One region of the Streptococcus caecimuris genome, then DNA from elsewhere that is predicted to be linked to it. Evidence: predicted binding sites of a transcription regulator. Region 1 holds the regulator's gene; the other holds the start of a gene.

Evidence for each region. Region 1 encodes CtsR, which represses protease genes until heat stress. Its sites were predicted from a motif close to TTGGTCAAAAAAGGTCAAANA; they were not measured.
Region 2: NFR56_RS04690 (ATP-dependent Clp protease ATP-binding subunit) is a predicted target of CtsR. The motif match lies at 6,247-6,267, and genes of this name have one in related genera.

Annotation. Positions count from the first base shown of each region.
Region 1 is NZ_CALPCT010000028.1:6,796-17,466, forward strand. Features, by position in the region: gene NFR56_RS09210 (Ig-like domain-containing protein) at 1-4,704, shown strand, start outside; gene NFR56_RS09215 (alpha-L-fucosidase) at 4,808-8,518, shown strand; gene NFR56_RS09220 (CtsR family transcriptional regulator) at 8,736-9,200, shown strand; gene NFR56_RS09225 (ATP-dependent Clp protease ATP-binding subunit) at 9,201-10,671, shown strand, end outside.
Region 2 is NZ_CALPCT010000008.1:53,860-64,530, forward strand. Features, by position in the region: gene ileS (isoleucine--tRNA ligase) at 1-2,425, shown strand, start outside; gene NFR56_RS04675 (GNAT family N-acetyltransferase) at 2,486-2,920, shown strand; gene NFR56_RS04680 (DUF1827 family protein) at 3,000-3,302, opposite strand; gene NFR56_RS04685 (NUDIX hydrolase) at 3,370-3,819, opposite strand; gene NFR56_RS04690 (ATP-dependent Clp protease ATP-binding subunit) at 3,929-6,187, opposite strand; gene NFR56_RS04695 (DUF1797 family protein) at 6,436-6,666, shown strand; gene NFR56_RS04700 (bifunctional methylenetetrahydrofolate dehydrogenase/methenyltetrahydrofolate cyclohydrolase) at 6,832-7,686, shown strand; gene NFR56_RS04705 (HAD-IIB family hydrolase) at 7,700-8,473, shown strand; gene NFR56_RS04710 (NAD(P)H-hydrate dehydratase) at 8,526-9,404, shown strand; gene NFR56_RS04715 (LacI family DNA-binding transcriptional regulator) at 9,431-10,426, shown strand; gene NFR56_RS04720 (ABC transporter substrate-binding protein) at 10,558-10,671, shown strand, end outside.

The sequences.
Region 1 (10,671 bases):
AAAAGTTCTTATTTCGGTATTGTCGATACGGCCGGCCTTCCAAAGAATGATTTTTACCTTTACCAAAGTCAATGGGTATCGGCTGAGAAACATCCAATGGTGCATCTCTTACCACATTGGAACTGGGACAATCCAGAATTAGCCAATCGTGTCATGGATGAAGAAGGACGGATCCCTGTTCGAACCTTCTCCAATGCCCACAGTGTGGAACTGATTGTCAATGGGGAATCACAAGGAGTCAAGACCTTTACCAAGAAGACCACAGCTGATGGCCGGACTTACCAAGAAGGGGCAAATCCGGATGAACTCTATCTAGAGTGGTTGGTCCCTTATGTACCCGGCAAAGTGGAAGCTATTGCGCGCAACGAAGCAGGAGAAGTGATCGCGAAAGATCAAGTCGAAACAGCCGGCAAGCCTGCGAGTGTTCGTTTGTTGAAAGAAGAACACGCGATTGCAGCGGACGGTAAGGATTTGACCTATATTACCTACGAAATCGTCGATGAAGAAGGTCGTGTCGTGCCAACTGCCAATAATTTGGTGCATTTCCATTTGCATGGACAAGGCCAAATTGTCGGTGTCGATAATGGGGAACAAGCCAGCCGTGAACGCTACAAAGCGCAGGAAGATGGCTCATGGCAACGCAAAGCCTTCAATGGCAAAGGGGTTGTGATTGTCAAATCAACTGAGCAGGCGGGAGCCTTTACTCTGTATGCAGACTCAGATCGCTTGCAATCAGACCAAGTCAGCCTCTTTACAGGTAAGAAGGACCAAGCAGAACGCACTGTATTAGGCGTGGAACCTGTTCGACAAAGTGCTTATCTAGGAGAAAAACCAACCTTGCCAAGTAAGGTCAATGTGGTCTATAGTGATGGCAAGGCCCAAGAAGAAGCCGTTGAATGGGATGCGGCAGACTATAGCCGTGCTGGCCAAGTCCGTGTGACAGGTCATGTTCAAGGACGCACGGTCGAAGCTCTGGTCGATGTGATCGGCGTGGAACAAGTCCTTCCAGTCATCAAACAAATCCCACAGGGAGCAGATCTAGCGACGGTGGATAAGGCTGTGCAATTAGTCTTCACCGATGGGACCACTGCCCACTATGAGGTCGATCAATGGACCTTGGAAGCTGGTCAAGAAGATCAGTTGTCCACACCAGGAGCACGCTTGAAAGCGACAGGACTCCTAGGCAATGGGGAAACGGTCCAAGCGACACTAGTGGTTGCAGGAGGAGATGTAGCCAAGGCTAAGAAACCAACGGTTCAGCTAGATGGAGTAGCTCTTCCAAAATTTGGTAGTGGCAACCATACCATTTTCCGTTCCCTCGCTTATGGTCAAGAGCCAGGTCAAGTCACAGCAAGTGCAGAAAATGCTCAAGTGACGGTCCTACAAGCTAATCGCGAAAATGGTTTGAAGGCTCAAATCTTTGTAACTGCTAAGGATACAGGAGCTGTACAGACCTATGTGGTCCAATTCCAAGAAGAAAGTCCACAGATCGAGCGCCTAGAATTGCGTCTGCCAGAAGGGCAAGAACTCAAGGAAGACCAAACGGTACCACTTGAAGTCATTGCCCATTACCAAGATGGTAGCCAGGCAAGTCTCAAAGCAGATCAAATCGATGTAAAAACAAGAGCTGGTAGCCAAGGAAAAGCCGTCGCAACCAATAAAGGTTTGGAATTGCGAGAAGCAGGATTGGTTCATTTAGAAGCTAACTTCCAAGGACAAACAGGGGAAGTCAGCTTTACCATCACGCCAAATCCAGAAGAAAAGACAGTTGTCAAGGTGCGTCCTGTACGGATCAGCACCGATCGAAACGTTTTGCCAGCTCTTCCAGAGACAGTCTTGGTCGAGTATGACAAGGGATTCCCGAAAGAAAAACGTGTGACCTGGGATGCCGTGACAGCAGATCAAGTCAAGTATTATCATAGCTTTACAGTCACCGGTCATGTAGAAGGTGTGGAAAAAGAAGCACAAGCTCAAGTGACGGTTGAAGGCATTATCGCTGTAGAAGAAGTCAGTACCACCACTCCAGTCGGCGAAAAACCAGCTCTTCCAGAAAGCGTGCGGACCTATCACTCTAATGGTAAGACCTATACAGCTAAGGTGGCCTGGGATGCGATCGATCCGCAACTCTTGGCCAAAGAAGGAGAAGTTGTCCTAGCCGGTCGTGTAGAAGGAACGGATCTTCCAACACGTCTTCATATTCGTGTTTCCGCAAACACAGTCAAGGGGGCCAATGTAGCAGAGCAATGGACAGGATCAGTCTTGCCACTCGCTTTTGCAAGTGACTCTAACGATGCGGATCCAGTTGCTAAGGTCAATGATAAGGTCATCTCCTTTACCGATGCTCCAGCTAACCGTTGGACCAACTGGGGCCGTGACAATGCGGAAGATTCTGTTGGTATCTTGTTTGGGGATTCTGGTATCTTGACCAAGCGAGCAGTGGACAACCTCCATGTTGGTTTCCACGAAGACCACGGCGTTGGCGCTCCAAGTGAATATGTGATTGAGTACTATACAGGGGAACAAATCCCAACTGTTCCAAGCAATCCAAATCGTGTTAAAGACGAAACAGACCATCCATTTAACAATCCAGCCAACTGGAAAGAAGTCAGCAACCTAACCGTTGAAGAACCGGTAGCAGCTGGCAAGATGAATCATTTCAGTTTTGATAAAGTCGACACCTATGCCGTTCGGATCCGCATGAAGACACCAGAAGGCAAACGTGGTAGCTCTATTTCAGAGATTCAGGTATTTGCCAATAAGGTTGCGGCAGAAGAAAAGAGCCAGGTGACCATTCGTGTCAACGGTGAGGTTTTACCAGGAGTTAATCCAAGTGTGACCGATTACTACATCGATGCGCGTGATCGGGCTTATCCACAAGTGGAAGCGACAGCTAGCCATCACGGTCTTGCAACGGTTGTGCCAAGCGTCCATGAAGGTGAGCCAATCCGTGTCGTCCATAAAGCGGAAGATGGTACTATCTTACAAGAATACCGCCTCCATCTCACAAGTGATGCAGAAAAACTGAAACAAGCTACCCCAGTAGCAGTAGAAGCAGGCAGACGTTTTGTGAAAGTCGGTCAAGATCTGGTTCTACCATCTACAGTAGGTGTCTACTTCAAAGGGGACACAGGTTATGAACGCAAGGAACTGACGGTGGACTGGCAGGCTATCCCAGCTGATGCACTTTCTCATGAAGGCAGCTTCACGTTAGAAGGAAAGGTCCTCGGTTATGATCTGACAGCTCAGCTGACCGTCCGGGTGTCAGAAAAGACAGGAGAAATCCTCTCTGTGAACCGTGACTACAATGCAGAGGATACCAGAGCATTTGCTAGTGAAACCAACGATCTCGATCCAAATCAAATCGACTATATCGATTACATCAATGATGGTGGCTACAACGAGTACTACCGTTGGACCAACTGGAAGAGAGAGCCGGATCAAACAGAAGCCTTTGCTGGTCTCATCTTCAAGAAAAATGGCCAGGTAACAGAGCGATTGGTCAATAAAGTAGCGGTCGACTTCTTTGCAGATCAGGAAACAGGTCTGCCAACGAAAACGGTTCTTGAACGCTACATTGGTCCAGACTTTGATGTTCCGGATGATTATGGCAATCTGAAGAATCTTCCAGATCATCCATTTAACCAGGCCTCTAACTGGGAAGAAATCCCGTATAGCTTGGATTATGCCTTTGAACCGGGCTATATCTCTAACCTCAGCTTCAACGAAACCAGAACCAAAGCCATCCGTTTAAGAATGGTCCGTGATGAAAATCTAAAAGGAATTGGAATCGTTGAATTGAGCGCCTATGCTCCAACAGAAGAGGCCCAGGCAACAACTGATGTTACGATCCAAGTGAATGGCAAAGACCTAGAAGGTTTTAAACCAGATGTGACAGATTATCATCTAGAGTATGAGGGAGACCGTCCAATCGTTTCAGCACAAGGCAAGAATGGGACAGCCGTTACAGTCGTGGATGCTAAAAGTGGCAATGCTCCGATTCTTGTCAAGGTTGTGTCAGAAGATGGCAAGCTCGAAAAAGTATATCAACTTTCTCTCTCCGCAAAAGCACCTACAGGCTCAGCCATTCCTGAAGAAGGGGTTAAGAATCTGGTTCATACCAAACCAGAGTTGGTGATTGAGCCAGAAGAGATGGACTTTGAACGCTTAGAACGTCCAAATGCGGATCTTCCAAAAGGTGAGAAACGTGTGGTTCAAGAAGGTCAAAAAGGCCGCAAATTGCGCTTGGTGGAAGTTTCTCAAGAAAATGGTGTGGAAAGCCGGAAGGAACTAGATGCCTTTGTAGAACTAGATCCAGTGGCAGAGATCACAGAGGTGGGCACGAAAGAGGTACTTCCAGACACTCCACAACCAGAGCCACAGCCACAGCCGCAACCGCAGCCAGAACCACAACCGCTTCCGAACCCAGAGCGCCCTCATGGCTCAGAAGGACCAGTAGCTATCGCAACTCCTCAAGCATCTCTTGAGGTCAAAGCGGTGCGCCAGGAAGGGATAGATGCAGCAGGGAAGGAAGTCGAGAAAGAAACTCAAACACCAGCAGTTTCAGCTGCTCCAGTTTCCGAAGGTAGATTACCAAATACAGGAACGGAAGAAAGCGTCGCAAGCCTCGTTGCTGGAATCCTAGCGGCAGGCCTTGCCAGTGCTGTGCTGGACGATCAGAAAAAAAGAGCCAAAAAGGCCAAGTAAAACAGCTAGAGAAACTAGCAAAAAACGGTGAAAAGTTCACAGGTAAAGGAAGGAGGATGGGGAGGCCCCACCCTCTTTACCTGGTGACATAAAGGAATAGAATATGGGAAAAAGATTAGTTGATCAGAGAAATCGATTTGGCATTCGTAAACTCTCAGTAGGTGTCTGCTCGGTAGTCGTAGCGACTTGTTTTTTAGGAACTACTACCAGTTACGCAGAGGAACAAGCTGAGAATAATGAACCGCGTGAAGAACGGGTTGAAACAAGCAATGCAGGAGATCAAGGAAAGGAGGAGAAAACTGTGAACGAGCACCAAGAAGAATCAGAACAGCCCTCAGCAGCTACTAGTGAGAAAGAAAATCGCACAGTCAGTCAAGGGACAGAAGCAAGCCAACCAGCCACTTCTCTAAACGAGGAGACTGAGATTGCGGATTACGGACCACTTCCAAGCAAGGCTCAGATGCAATACCACCGCGAAGAACTAGCAGCTTTCATCCACTTTGGGATGAATACCTACTACGATCGTGAGTGGGGAGATGGGCAAGAAGATCCTTATTATTTCTATCCAGAGCATCTGGATACCGATCAGTGGATCAAAACCCTGAAAGATGCTGGCTTTAAACGGACGATCATGGTCGTCAAGCACCACGATGGCTTTCTCTTGTACCCTTCCAAATACACCGACCATACCATTGCCAAAAGTGGTTGGAAGGAGGGAAAAGGTGATGTCCTAGCCGAGGTTTCTGCTTCTGCCAGCAAGTATGATATGGACATGGGAGTCTATCTCTCTCCTTGGGATGCCCACAGCCCGCTCTACCATGTGGATACAGAGGACCAATACAATGAATACTATCTCAACCAGCTTAAGGAAATCCTTGAAGATCCAAAATATGGGAACAAGGGTAAGTTCGTAGAAGTCTGGATGGATGGAGCGCGTGGCGATGGGGCTCAAAAAGTCACCTATACCTTTGACAAGTGGTTTGAAGCCATTCGCAAGGCCCAAGGGGATATTGCCATCTTCTCAGCTGAGCCGACCAATGTTCGTTGGATTGGAAATGAAAAGGGGATTGCTGGAGATCCGGTTTGGCAAAAGGTCAATCCAGATAAGATCCGCAACAATCCATCCAACAGCTACCTCAATCACGGGGATCCGGAAGGGAAGCAATACTCAGTGGGAGAAGCCGATGTTTCTATTCGCTCCGGCTGGTTCTACCATGACAATCAAGAGCCTAAGTCCTTGCGCGAATTGATGGACATTTACTTCAAATCGGTCGGCCGTGGCACTCCGCTTCTGCTTAATATTCCACCCAATCAAGACGGAAAATTTGCGGAGGCCGATGTGGCCCGTTTGAAAGAATTCCGCCAGACCTTGGACCAACTCTACAGTGTGAACTATGCGGCAGGAGCTTTGGTAGAAGCTGACTCGACACGGCGCAATCCTCTCTACAAGGCCAGCCATTTGACAGATGGCGATGAAAAGACCAGTTGGGCACCTGCAGATGATGCCAAAACCGGCTCTTTTGTCCTTGATCTTGGAAAAGAGCAACACTTTGATGTGGTAGAGCTCAAAGAAACCATCGAGAAAGGCCAACGGATTTCTGGTTTCACCATTGATGTGGCAGTGAATGGGCAATGGGTTCCTTATGGGGCTGGCTCAACCGTAGGGTATCGCCGTTTGATCAAAGGGCAACCAGTTGATAGTCGCTATATCCGGGTGTCCATCACTGATACCCAAGCCACTCCAATCTTGAACGGTGTCTCTGTCTATAAGACACCAGCCAGCATTGAAGAAACCGATGGCTATCCGCTTGGTTTGACTTATCATTCTGACCGGACAGCTGAGCGGGCCAATGGCCAATGGAATGAAGAGGGAGAAGGTGTTCGAGGCACCTCTATGTGGACTAAGGAAAAGGGAGCTTCGGTGACCTATCAATTTGAAGGCACCAAGGCCTATGTCGTCGCAACCGTCGACCCTGGTCATGGGGAAATGGATGTCTATGTCGATGGCCAAAAGCTAGCGACGGTCAATACCCAAAGTCCAAGCCGCAAACGCAGCCAAAAGGTCTATGAAACACCGGACTTGGCAGCAGGATCTCATACCTTGACCTTAGTCAATAGCAAGGGAGATGCGATCGCAACGGAAGGGATTTATGCTCTCAATAACCAAGAAAAGGGGCTCTTTGAATTTGCTCAGCCAACCCTAGCTGTTAAGAAAGGCGACCCAGCGCAAATCGTCGTCAAGAGAAAAGGTGGCTCTAAAGGAAGTGCCAGTCTGAAATTAATCACAGAACCAGGAACAGGGGTTCATGGCAAGGTCTATAAAGATACCAACGTCACCCTTGAGTTCGCAGATGGCGAGACAGAAAAAACAGTCCAAGTTCCAACCCTTGATTTTGCGGGAAAAGCAACCGACGTCTATGACTTTAAGGTCAAATTGCTCCATCCGGATCAAGGAAGCTTGGTCGGCTTTATTCCAGAACTGACAGTCCAAGTGATGAATGAAGACCAGTTGCCAGAAAATCGCAAAGAAGTGGATGACCAAGATCCGAAACTGCATTACAGTGAGGGTTGGCACCATGAGACGGACAACAAAGACTTTTCAAATGGCACAGAATCTTGGTCGAGCTTTAACCAAGTGACCGATGAGGAAGGCAAGAAACACATTGAAGTGACCATTACCTTTAAGGGCACCGGCGTGGAGGTCCGAGGAGTGGTCGATCCAAGTCATGGTCTCTACAGCGTCACCCTAGATGGAAAAGAAATGGCCTTCGAAGAAGGTCGTGGCCATGATTATGAGATCGACGGCGATCATTATTTCAGTGGCTATGGAGACCAACGCAAGCTCGACCAGAGTTTGGTCAATCTACAAGGTCTAGCAAAAGGCTACCACCAGCTACGCTTGCACTTAGATCCAGCCCTCAATGATCCTCAGTCATCTCGAGCCATCCAGGTAGACCGATTTATCCTCTCAGGGAAAGATAGTCAGTTGCTCAGTCAAGAAGAGCTGCAACAGATCATCAGAGAAGGAGTAGAAAAGATCAAGGCTACTTCTCTGGATCGCTTGAAAGCAGACCTCAAACCGACGGTTCAAGGACAATTGACGGACTTGACTCAGTTGTTGGATCAAGAGCGCCCAGATTTGGTTGCTGCAGCTAATCAAGTGGAAGCCCTTGAAACCATCTTAGAAGATACTCACAATTATGAACCCCTGACGCAGACACGACCAGAAGAAGGTGTTCGGGATTTGATTCTTGAAAAACCAGAACTTCTCATCGAAGCGGAGGAGATTCCATTTGAGAGTCAAACACGTGAGAACAAGGACTTGGCCAAAGGCGAAAGCCGAATCCTTCAAGCAGGGAAGGTGGGACGCCGCTTGAAATTGATCGAGGTTCGACAAGAAGAAGGCAAAGAAATTCGGACAGAAGTCGATGTCTTTGTCGAAGTGGATGCCCAGGACCAGATTACGGAAGTCGGGACGAAGGAAGCGGAAGCAAGTCCGTTGATAGCTGATATGCCGACTCCAACAACACCTGTAACTCCAAGTAAGGAGCAACCAGAAGTTGCGACTCTTTCTCAAGCAGAAGACAAAAGAGAAAAAGAAAGACCAGTTTTCTTCCAACCGAAAACCCCAGAAGCAGTTTCTGTTTTGACTTCAGACCATTCGGAAAAAGAAGTTGTTGAAAGTCCTTCTCTACCATCGGAAGGAAAACTACCTCAAACCGGTACAAAAGAAGGTGGTTTCTTTGCTTGGTTAGGCCTTCTTGGTCTAGGTTTCTTGGGCGGAGGCGCCAAATTCGCTCGTCGCAAAGAGTAGTTCATTCTTTGCATAAGAGGTTAGTTCTCGCTAGCCTCTTTTGCTTTGTATTCTTAAGAGATTCCTGTTTCCATAGAGTCTTTGCTTTATTTACAGCCGTAAAAATTGTATAATAGTCAAATAAGGTCAATGATGAGAAGGAACACTCGAAGGCCATTTTTTATGGGCCAAAGAGCAGAGCATCCATCTAGAAAAAAACAAGTCAGAAAGGAGCATCATGGCAAATAAGAACACATCTGATAGCATTGAAGCTTATATCAAGGCCTTGCTGGCTCAAGCTGGCATGGCAGAGCTCAAAAGAAGTGAGTTAGCCGATGTCTTTCAGGTCGTACCCAGTCAGATTAACTATGTCATTAAGACTCGTTTTACCGAGAGCAGAGGCTATATTGTAGAGAGCAAGCGCGGTGGCGGGGGCTATATCCGCATTGGCAAGGTCCAGTTTTCAGATCACCATCAGATGCTCCAAGACTTGGCAGCCAATATTGGAGAGACCATCAGCCAGCAGGTCTTCAATGATATCCTCCAGATGCTCTATGAAGAAAAATTATTGACACAACGTGAGGCTCAGCTGTTGCTTGCGATGACTTCCGATGAGGTCCTAGGTCGAGATGCCCTCATCCTACGAGCAAGTATGCTGAAAAAAATCATTCAACAAGTAGATAGAAAAGGAAATACCGACTAGATGAACTATTCAACAGCACTGTTAGAAAGTATAGAAGCGGCCCAAATACTAGCAGGCCACTATCAGGGGCATACCTTAGATACTTGGCATCTCCTGACGGCTATGGCCAATAATCCCTATAGCGTAGCAGGTTCTGTACTGAACGATTATCCTATGCAGATCGATGAGTTTCAGGATGCAGCGGAGCATATTACAGGCCAAGCTTTTCAAAGCGACAATCGGTATGAAATCTTCCCATTTTCTTATCGGATGGAAGTGATTATGAAACACGCAAGAGAGATTGCCCAGGTCCTTCATGCCAAGACCTTGGGAACAGAGCATGTGCTCCTCTCTCTTCTAGCAGACCGTGGGACCTTGGCGAGCCAAGTTATGGAGTTTGCCGGCTTTGCCTTTACAGAGCAAGACAAGGGAGTTCCTATTGCCTCCCTTCGCAAGAATTTAGAAGACAAGGCAGGCTGGGACAAGAATGATATCAAAGCCATTCGGAGTCTCTATCGGGCCCAAAACCCTAACCGCCAAACCATGGGAAATATGATGGGCATGCCCCCGAGCACCAGTGGAGGTCTTGAAGATTATACCCGTGATTTGACAGAAATGGCGCGTGCAGGCCAGCTTGAGCCTGTGATCGGCCGGGATGCAGAGATTTCACGCATGATCCAAATCCTCAGCCGCAAGACGAAGAACAATCCTGTATTGGTGGGAGAAGCAGGGGTCGGAAAAACCGCTCTTGCATTAGGTCTGGCCCAGCGGGTCGCTAGTGGCAATGTTCCAGCTGAAATCGCGCAAATGCGTGTCTTAGAATTGGATCTCATGAATGTCGTTGCAGGGACGCGCTTCCGTGGGGACTTCGAAGAGCGGATGAACAATATCATCCAGGACATCGAAGAAGACGGTCACGTGATTCTCTTTATCGATGAACTGCATACTATTATGGGGTCAGGATCCGGTATTGATTCGACCTTAGACGCAGCCAATATTCTAAAACCAGCCCTGGCACGGGGAACCTTGCGTACAGTTGGAGCAACGACTCAAGATGAGTACCAAAAGCATATCGAAAAAGATGCAGCCCTTTCTCGGCGTTTTGCGAAAGTCACCATTGAAGAGCCAAGTGTTGCAGATAGCATCCAAATTCTCCAAGGCTTGAAAGAAACCTACCAGGACCACCATCATGTGACCATTACCGATGAAGCGATCGAAACAGCTGTCAAATATGCCCACCGCTATTTGACCAGCCGTCAATTGCCAGATTCAGCCATTGATCTCTTGGATGAAGCGGCAGCTACCGTACAAAACCGCGATTCCAACGGTCACGTAAAAGAAGAGTTGACCGCCTTGGATCGGGCCTTGATGGATGGAAAGTGGAAGAAAGCAGCCCAACTCCTAGAAGTAGAGGCTGCTCCCGTTGTCTACAAAAAAGAAGTCACTGACCAAGATGTCTTGGTGACTTTGAGCCAATTATCTGGTATTCCAA
Region 2 (10,671 bases), on a different contig from region 1:
CTGCCGTGAATATGCGCTTTCTCAAGTAGATAAACAACGCGAAGACTTTAAACGCTTAGGTATTTCAGGTGATTGGGATCATCCTTATGTAACCTTGACGCCTGACTATGAAGCAGCGCAAATTCGCGTCTTTGGTGAAATGGCCAATAAAGGCTATATCTACCGTGGAGCTAAGCCAGTTTACTGGTCTTGGTCTTCTGAATCAGCCCTCGCTGAAGCAGAGATTGAATACCATGATTTGGTATCAACGTCTCTTTATTATGCGAACAAGGTTAAAGATGGTAAGGGTATCCTAGATACAGACACTTACATCGTTGTCTGGACAACAACTCCATTTACGGTTACAGCTTCTCGTGGATTGACGGTAGGAGCAGAGTTTGATTATGTCGTAGTGAAACCTGCTGGATCTGACCGCAAGTATGTCGTAGCATCTGAGCTCTTGCCAAGTCTTTCTGAAAAATTCGGTTGGGAAAATGCTGAAGTCCTTGCGACTTACCAAGGAAAAGAATTGAACCATATCGTTACAGAACACCCATGGGATCCTGAAGTGGATGAATTGGTGATCCTTGGTGAGCATGTAACCCTTGATTCAGGTACTGGTATCGTCCATACCGCTCCTGGTTTTGGTGAGGATGACTACAATGTAGGGATTGCCAATGGCCTCGAAGTTGCTGTTACTGTTAACGAACGAGGAATCATGATGGAGAATGCTGGCCCTGACTTTGCAGGTCAGTTCTATGACAAGGTTGTTCCAACGGTTATCGAAAAACTTGGTGATTTGCTTCTTGCTAAAGAAGAAATCTCTCACTCCTACCCATTTGACTGGCGGACGAAAAAACCAATCATCTGGCGTGCCGTGCCACAATGGTTTGCTTCTGTTTCAAAATTCCGCCAAGAAATCTTGGATGAAATTGAAAAAGTAAAATTCCACTCAGAATGGGGGAAAGTCCGTCTTTACAACATGATTCGTGACCGTGGTGACTGGGTCATCTCTCGTCAACGTGCATGGGGAGTTCCACTTCCAATCTTCTACGCTGAAGATGGTACACCAATCATGACAGCTGAAACCATCGAACATGTAGCGCAACTCTTTGAAGAGCACGGATCAATCGTTTGGTGGCAACGTGATGCCAAAGACCTCTTGCCAGAAGGATTTACACATCCAGGTTCACCAAATGGTGAGTTCAAAAAAGAAACAGATATCATGGACGTCTGGTTCGACTCAGGTTCATCATGGAATGGGGTCGTGGTTAACCGTCCAGAACTCAAATACCCAGCAGATCTTTACCTAGAAGGTTCAGACCAATACCGTGGGTGGTTCAACTCATCACTCATCACATCTGTGGCGAACCATGGCGTAGCGCCTTATAAACAAATCTTGTCACAAGGTTTCGCCTTGGATGGTAAAGGTGAGAAGATGTCTAAATCTCTTGGGAATACCATTGCTCCAAGCGATGTTGAAAAGCAATTTGGTGCTGAAATCTTGCGTCTCTGGGTAACAAGTGTAGACTCAAGCAACGACGTGCGTATCTCTATGGATATCTTGAGCCAAGTCTCTGAGACTTACCGTAAGATCCGTAATACCCTTCGTTTCTTGATTGCTAACACATCTGACTTTAACCCAGATGAGGATGCAGTCGCTTATGAAGAACTTCGTTCTGTTGATAAGTACATGACCATCCGCTTTAACCAACTTGTTAAGACGATTCGTGACGCTTATGCAAACTTCGAATTCTTGACGATTTATAAGGCTTTGGTTAACTTTATCAATGTTGATCTGTCAGCCTTCTACCTTGATTTTGCCAAAGATGTTGTCTACATCGAAGGTGCGAAATCACTTGAACGCCGTCAGATGCAAACAGTCTTCTATGACATCCTTGTGAAAATCACTAAACTCTTGACGCCAATTCTTCCTCACACTGCTGAAGAAATCTGGTCATACCTTGAGTTTGAAGCAGAGGATTTTGTTCAATTATCAGAATTGCCAGAAGCAGAAACGTTTGCCAACCAAGAAGAAATCTTGGATACTTGGTCAGCCTTCATGGACTTCCGTGGTCAAGCTCAAAAAGCCTTGGAAGAAGCACGTAATGAAAAAGTGATTGGTAAATCACTAGAAGCTCACTTGACAGTTTATCCAAATGAAGTGGTAAAAACACTTCTTGGAGCTGTTGATAGCAATGTCGCTCAACTCTTGATTGTTTCTGAGTTGACCATTGCAGAAGGTTCAGCTCCAGAAGGTGCAGTGGCCTTCGAAGATGTTGCCTTCACTGTTGAACGTGCAGCTGGTGAAGTTTGTGACCGTTGCCGTCGTATCGATCCATCAACTGCAGAACGCCACTACCACGCAACCATCTGTGATCACTGTGCAAGCATTGTCGAAGAGAACTTTGCGGACGCAGTCGCAGAAGGATTTGAAGCAAAATAATAAGAAGTGAAAAATCGCAGGGAGAGAGTCTCCTTGCGACTTTTCAATAAAGAGGAAGTTATGTGGTACCAGAAAGAATTTAAGGAACTAGAACTGAAAGAGTTTTACGAGATCGTTCAGCTGCGATTAGAGACCTTTGTCGTGGAACAAACTAGGATCTACAATGATCTGGATGATGTTGATTATCGATCTATCCATCTTTTTCATCAAAATAGGGAAGGACGTGTGGATGCCTATGCTCGCATATTCGCAACGGGGCTGACGATTCATTTTGGCCGAGTGGCTGTAGCCAAAGACAGTCGTGGCCAAGGACTGGCAAAAGACATGGTAGAGCAAATTTTGGACCTGTGTGAACAGAGATTTCCTGGACGGACCATTGAAATTGAGGCTCAAGAACAGGTGGTCGGCTTGTATGAAAAATTAGGTTTTCAAACGGTGAGCGAGCCCTTTATCTTGGCTTCTTCCCCTCACGTAAAAATGATCTTTCAGAAATAAAGAATCCTTTCATCTCATAATCGAGGTGAAAGGATTTTTTTTGGAAAAAGATACCAAAAAAAAGTAAGGCAAATTGGCCTTACTTAGTAATTGGAAAGGAAATTTCAATTAGTTTATCGGAGTAGAGGGTTTTAATAGCGGATTGATCAATGTTTTGAAGATCAATCTTACGTTTTAAAAAGAACTCACGAATTAATTCTACTTCAGTTTCACGAATAGCACGGTGTTTGTTACTGATCAATAATTCATAGTGGGTTGGGGCTTGTGTAAAAACAACATCAGTATTGCCCGCGGAATAAACCTCGACAAGCAAGGCGTCAGTGCTGGCAAGTTGGCTCTTGACCAGTGCAGCATGACTATTGGTGGTATTAATGAGCTTCATATGAGTTCCTCCTGACCTCTATCTTCATTTATTATAGCACTTTTTTTTATTTTGTGAAAGAAGTCCTTTAGTTTTTATGGGCAATTTTCCACTGTTCAATGCCCCATTTATGGCTGCCTCGTTTCAGTTTTTCAATCGCTTCCTCTACTGGGAACCAAGAGAGATTGTTAAAATCTTCCAGTGGTTTTTGAGTTTCTGTGTAGTCGACGACTTCATAAATATAGGCAGGATTGTAGTAGTAGGTATCCCGGTGGCTAGAATAAAAATACTCGTCTGCTTGGCCATAGTATTGTCCTAAAATAGCGGTAAAGCCTAATTCTTCGATTAGTTCCCGTTTCAGAGCTTGCAAGTGATCTTCACCCGCCTCGATTTCCCCGCCAGGTAAGAACCAAGCCCCATTTGGAGCTTGAACGAGGATGATCTGATCCTGGTCCTTATTGGGAATAACAGCGTAGACACCGTAGCGGTTCACATACGCAACATCTTGTTTCTTTTCACCAAAACTTGGAATGGTCATGGTTTTCTCTTTTCTTATTTTTTCATCATTATATCATATTTTTTAGCAAAATCTGGAGGAAAAAAAGAAAGAGACTGGATTTTCCAGTCTCTGAATGTACATTTACTGATTAGGATTCTGAAGTTTGTTCAACTGGTTTGTGAGCAGACTTGATAGAGATTTTCCCATTGCTGGTCAAGACGGCTTTGAGTTGTTTTTCACTTGGGTGTTCCAGGTAATAATCGGTAATAGCATCTTCGATATGGTCTTGGATGGTACGACGGAGTGGGCGGGCCCCCATTTTTGGATCGTATCCCAGATCGACCAATTTTTCTTTCACCTTCTCTGTCACGTCCAGATGAATCTCATTTTGTGCGAGACGTTGATTGACTTCGTCGAGCATGAGGGTAACGATTTGAAGTAAGTTTTCTTTTGATAGAGGTTGGAATTCAATGATGCCATCAAAACGGTTCATGAATTCGGGGCTAAAGAAGTTACCGAGTTCTCCAAGTACAGAATTGGTGCGTCCTTCTCGAGCCGCTCCAAAACCAACATTGGCCTCAGCTTTACCGGTTCCAGCATTAGAGGTCATGATGATAATGGTATCTTTGAAGCTGACGGTGCGGCCTTGACCATCTGTCAGACGGCCATCATCCAAGACTTGCAGGAACATGTGCATGACGTCTGGATGAGCTTTTTCAACTTCATCCAACAAAACGAGAGAGTATGGATTGCGGCGGACCTTTTCAGTTAGTTGTCCAGCTTCATCGTAGCCCACATAGCCCGGAGGAGCTCCGACTAGTTTCGCTACGCTGTGTTTTTCCATGTATTCGCTCATATCAAAGCGGATCATATTGTCTGCAGAACCAAAGAGTTCAATCGCCAATTGTTTAGACAATTCGGTCTTCCCGACACCGGTTGGTCCGACAAAAAGGAAGCTTCCGATTGGACGATTTGGCGATCCTAGGCCGACACGATTGCGTCGAATGGCTTTCGCGATTTTATCTACTGCATCGTCTTGACCAATCACATGAGCTTTCAAATCAGAAGCCAGATTGATCAATTGAGACTGTTCCTTTTCTTTCAAATCACCAACAGGAATATTGGTCTTTTGTTCAACGATATGCTCAATGGTTTTTTCACTGATGACAGGAGTCTCCTGATCTGTGACATGTTGTCCTTGCATTTCCTTGTATTTCGCGATTTGGTCACGGAAGTAGGCTGCTTTTTCAAAGTCTTCTTCGCGGGTTGCTTGAGCTTTGAGGTTTTCAGCTTCAATCAAGCGCTGATCGATAACTTTTGGATCCACAAAGTTCAGAGTCAGGTTCATTTTAGACCCGGCTTCATCCAACAAATCAATGGCCTTGTCTGGCAGGAAGCGATCTTGGATGTAGCGGTTTGAAAGAATAGCTGCCGCTTCGATGGCCCCGTCTGTATAGTGAACGTGGTGGTAGTCTTCGTATTTTTTCTGGATGCCTTTGAGGATGGTGATGGTTTCTTCAACCGTTGGCTCATCGACCTTAACGGGTTGCATCCGACGTTCCAAGGCCGCATCTTTTTCAATGATGCGGTATTCATTGAGGGTAGTAGCACCGACCAATTGGAGTTCACCACGCGCCAAGGCTGGTTTGAGGATATTTCCAGCGTCCATATTGCCTTCGCCAGCAGATCCTGCGCCAACAATTTCATGGATTTCGTCGATGAAAAGAATCACATCTTCACGTTGACGAATTTCATCCATTAATTTTTGCATGCGTTCTTCGAATTGACCACGAATACCTGTGCCTTGAACGAGGCTGACGACGTCTAGGCGGATGACTTCTTTTCCTTGCAATTTATGAGGAACGTCTCCATCGACGATTTTTTGGGCCAAGCCTTCCACAACGGCAGTTTTTCCGACCCCAGGTTCTCCGATCAGAACCGGATTGTTCTTGGTTCGACGGTTGAGAATTTCGATGACACGGATAATTTCTTCATCACGGCCGATGACAGGGTCAATATCCCCTTTGCGGGCAATTTCTGTGACATTGATACCAAATTCTTCTAATAGTCCTTTAGGCTTTTGAGGGCGAGCTTGACGTGGGTCTTGACTGCCGCTACGGTTATTGTTTTGGCCGTAACCGCCACCTCCATAACTGCCTCCAGATTGAGTTGGAGGTGTTTGAGGTTCTTGTGGACTTTGGAAGTTTCCAAGGTTATTGAAGAAATCTTCGAAGGGATCTCCAGTCAGTTGGCTCCGTTGAGTCATGCCTTTCAAGAAGCTGTTATTTGGGTCTGTTTTCATAATTTTATAGCAATTTTGACAGAGGTCTACTTGCTGCTGACGTCCATTTACATTTGTATATAAATGGATGGTTGATTCATTTATTTTACAATTTTGACAAAGCATATACATACCTCACAGTAGGTTTTTGATGGTTTTCCATCAAGAGACGAGCCTATTTTCAAAAGGTCAAAAATAGTCAAAGATTTATAGTTTCATTATATCAGTATTCTAGAAGTTTGCAAGAATTTGCTACGGAATGTCGCTAAGGAGTGAAGGAGAGAGCAAATCAATGGAAAAATGTGAATTTTTATTGGAAGAGCTTTCTCTTTTATGATAAAATAGGAGAGTAGAAAGTAAAGAGGAGAAATAAAATGGAATCACATTTAGTACGGATTATCAACCGTTTGGAGACGATGACAAAAGACGGTGGAAACTTGAAACGTAATTTTGAACGTGACGGTGTTGTTGTCGCTGAAGTAGCCTACAACCACAATGAAGAAGAGGGTTCAACCTTTACACTTCGTGATGTTGAAGCGCGTGAAACCTATACATTTGATAGCATTGATTTAATTGCAATGGAAATTTATGAATTGCTTTACTAAGCAGCTGTGTGGATGAGTTTGGGGTGGTCTCAAGCTCATTTTTTGTCCATCTGGCTATAGTTTTCGTCTATAAGAAATTCTAAATAGGAACAGTTAGGTTTGAGAGTTGAAATCTGCTATAATAGAGAGGACTATTTTCATTACTTGACTAGAAAGAGAATTGATATGACGACAATCATTGATGGGAAGGCGCTCGCTACAAAATTACAGGGTGAGATTGCGGAGAAAACAGCACGATTAAAAAAAGAGACAGGAGTTGTGCCTGGCCTCGTTGTCATCGTGGTAGGAGATAATCCAGCTAGCAAAATCTATGTAAGAAATAAAGAGCGTTCTGCTATTGCGGCAGGCTTTCGGAGTGAAGTGAGACGACTTCCTGAAAGCATCAGCCAAGCTGAATTATTAGAAGTGATCGAACACTACAATCAAGATCCCCTTTGGCATGGGATTTTGGTGCAGTTGCCACTGCCTAAGCATATCGATGCGGATGCAGTCCTTTTAGCCATTGATCCGACAAAAGATGTGGATGGCTTTCATCCATTGAATATGGGACGCTTGTGGGCTGGGAATCCTCTCATGGTGCCTTCAACTCCCGCTGGGATCATGGAGATGTTCAAAGAGTACGGGATTGATCTAGAAGGGAAGCGAGCAGTCGTGATTGGTCGTTCCAATATCGTTGGAAAACCAATGGCACAGTTGCTCCTCGCCAAAAATGCGACGGTAACCTTGACCCATTCCCGGACCCATCATCTGCCTAAAATTGCTAGAAGAGCAGATATCTTGGTTGTTGCGATCGGTCGTGCCAAATTTGTAACAGCAGACTTCGTGAAAGAAGGCGCCGTTGTTATTGACGTCGGAATGAATCGCGATGAGAATGGCAAATTGTGTGGGGATGTCGATTTTGACTCTGTTGCACCTTTGGCCAGTCATATTACCCCGGTACCAGGAGGGGTTGGGCCTATGACCGTCACCATGCTGATGGAGCAGACCTACGAAGCAGCTGTTCGTGCCTTAAAAAAATGAAAGTGTGAACAAGATGAAGTTTGTATTTGATTTAGATGGAACCCTGTCATTCGATGGTGTCACAATCGATGATGAAATCAAACAGGTCTTATTGAGAGCAGAAGAATTTGGCCATGAAGTTGCCTTTGCTTCTGCACGTTCTTACCGGGACTGCTTGGGTCTTTTAGGGGACCCATTGAGTCAGCAACTCGTGATAGGCTTAAATGGTGGATTGGCCTATCGCCAGGGGCAATTGGTATATGAGGAACAATTGGACAAGGATGTGTATCGGGAAGTCCTTGGCTTTTGCCGCCATTACAATCTACCATTTTTTGTGGATGATACCTTTGATTATAGCGGACAGATTTTGGAAAAGATTCCTTTTGTTGCTAATGTAGATCCCCTCAAGAAAGCCCAGTATCGTTCATTAGAGGAGCTGACAGATCCGATTAAGGTCGTGATCTATATGGGTGGCCATGAGGAGCTCGTGGATGAGATCATCGAGCGGATCGAAAAGACAGATAAGGCCCATATCCGCTATCATGCGCATGAAAAATGCATCTATCTCAATCCAGCAGACACGCATAAAGCGACAACAGTAGAAGAACTCTGTGGAGAGAATTTCGTGGCTTTTGGCAATGATCAAAATGATATCGAGCTCTTTGAAAAAGCTCTTTATGCAGTTCAGATTGGTGATTTTCCAGCCCTTCAGCCTTATGCGGATGATCAATTGGTAGCCAAACAAAATCAACCACAAGCTGTGGCTGCTAAGATCTTGCAAGTCTTCGCAGAATTCAGAGGAAAATAAAAGAAGGAGGGGGAGTCGTAGCTTCTCCTTTTTCGTTAGAAATGAGGAAGGTATGAGAACAGTTCAGAAAGAAGAGATCCAGCGTGTCATTGCAAAGCGAGAGGCAAGATCTTATAAGGGCGATTTTGGTCGCCTGCTCTTGATTGGGGGGACTTACCCCTATGGGGGAGCCATCATTATGGCGGCGCTTGCTGCGGTTCATAGTGGTGCGGGGCTGGTCACTGTCGCAACAGATCCAGATAATCTGACGGCCCTTCATAGCCATCTTCCTGAGGCCATGGGCTTTGATTTGGCAGATCACGAACTCCTTTGTGAGCAGCTCCAAAAAGCCAGCGTGATTCTTGTAGGACCGGGCTTAAAGGAAGCAACAGAAAACCAAGCAATCTTGCACATGATTTTTGAGCAAGTCTCTAGCCAGCAGGTCTTGATATTAGATGGAGGAGCTATTAGTCTTTTAGTAGCTTCTCAGTTTGACTTGCCAAAGGCTCAGTTGGTCTTTACGCCTCATCAAAAAGAATGGGAAAAACTGTCAGGACTTGATCTAGCTAGCCAAACAGAAGAGAAGAGCCGAGAAGCGGTTCAAAGTTTTCCTCAAGGGACTGTCATTGTAGAAAAAGGGCCTCACACCCGCATTTGGACAAGTGGGCAAGAAGAGGGCTATCAGCTAGATGTTGGTGGTCCCTATCAGGCAACAGGGGGGATGGGGGATACCTTGGCAGGGATGATCGCAGGGTTTGCGGGTCAATTTCCACAGGTCAGTCTCTATGAGCGCGTGGTGGTTGCGACCTATCTACATTCAGCCATTGCAGAAGACTTGAGCAAGGAGGCCTATGTGGTTCTACCGACGACCATCAGCCAAGAAATCCCCAAATGGATGAAGAAGTGGAGTGACAATTCAAACGAAAATGTTGAAAATGAAACGTTTTCATGATAGTATGGATGAAAGGAGGTGAGAAAATGAATGAGCAAAAAAAATCGATTACGATGAAAGATGTTGCAGCAGAAGCTGGGGTTAGTGTTGGGACCGTTTCTCGTGTCATCAATAACGAAAAAGGCATTAAAGAGGTGACATTAAAAAAAGTTCAACAAGCGATTGAAAAACTTTCTTATGTGCCAGATGAATATGCGAGAGGATTAAAAACGAATCGTAGTAATATTATCGCTTTACTTATTCCAACCATTTGGCATCCATTCTTTTCTGAGTTTGCATATCATGTAGAAAAGGAATTGTTGAAAAATCAATGTAAATTATTGATTTGTAATGCAGATAAAGATGCTCAAAACGAGATAGAGTACATAAAATTACTTGAAAAAAATAAGGTAGATGGGATCATTGGGATCACCTATTCAGATATCGATAAGTATATCTCCTCTAATTTACCTTTTGTTAGTATTGACCGTCATTTTTCTGAAAATGTCTATTACGTAACCTCTGAAAATTATCATGGTGGTCAACTGGCTTGCCGAGAGTTAGTCAAACGAGGTTGCCAAAATTTAGCTTACATTAGTGGTGTGAACAAACATTTGAATGAAACAACGGAACGCGGAAGGGGGTTTAAAGATGAAGCTAAACGGCAAAATACAAAAATCTGTAGTCTTGAAATGCCAGAACCGTTAGATCAAGCAGAAAGACAAATTAAGTCTTTTTTCGAAGCTCATCCTCAGATTGATGGGATTTTTACAGTAAATGATTTTATGGCTCTACGTGTTATAAAAGTTTTGACGGAGATGGGAAAAACTCCTCTAGAGGACTATCAAATTATTGGTTTTGATGGCTTAAGACCTGCTTTTGATCAACCGTACTTACTTTCGACCATTGTTCAAGAAATAGCTCAGATGGCCCAAGCGGCAGTAGATTTATTACTCAAATTGATTCGACAAGAAAAAATAGAAAAGAATGTGATTAGTTTGCCCGTACATTTCTTTGAAGGGAACACTACAAAAAAATTATAAAAAGTGCTTGACAAATTATGAAAGCGCTGTTATAATTTAGCTATAAAATGAAACGTTTCAAAAAACTCAACTATTTTAGCTTGAGTTAAAAATATAACCAAAAAATGAAACGTTTCAAAAAGGAGGACGCTATGCGTAAAGGTATTAAGTTATCTGTAGTTGCAGCACTATCATTAGGATTGCTTGCAGGATGTGGTGGGGGATCAAAATCCAAAACTGCAAGTTCTTCAAATGAGATTAAAGTC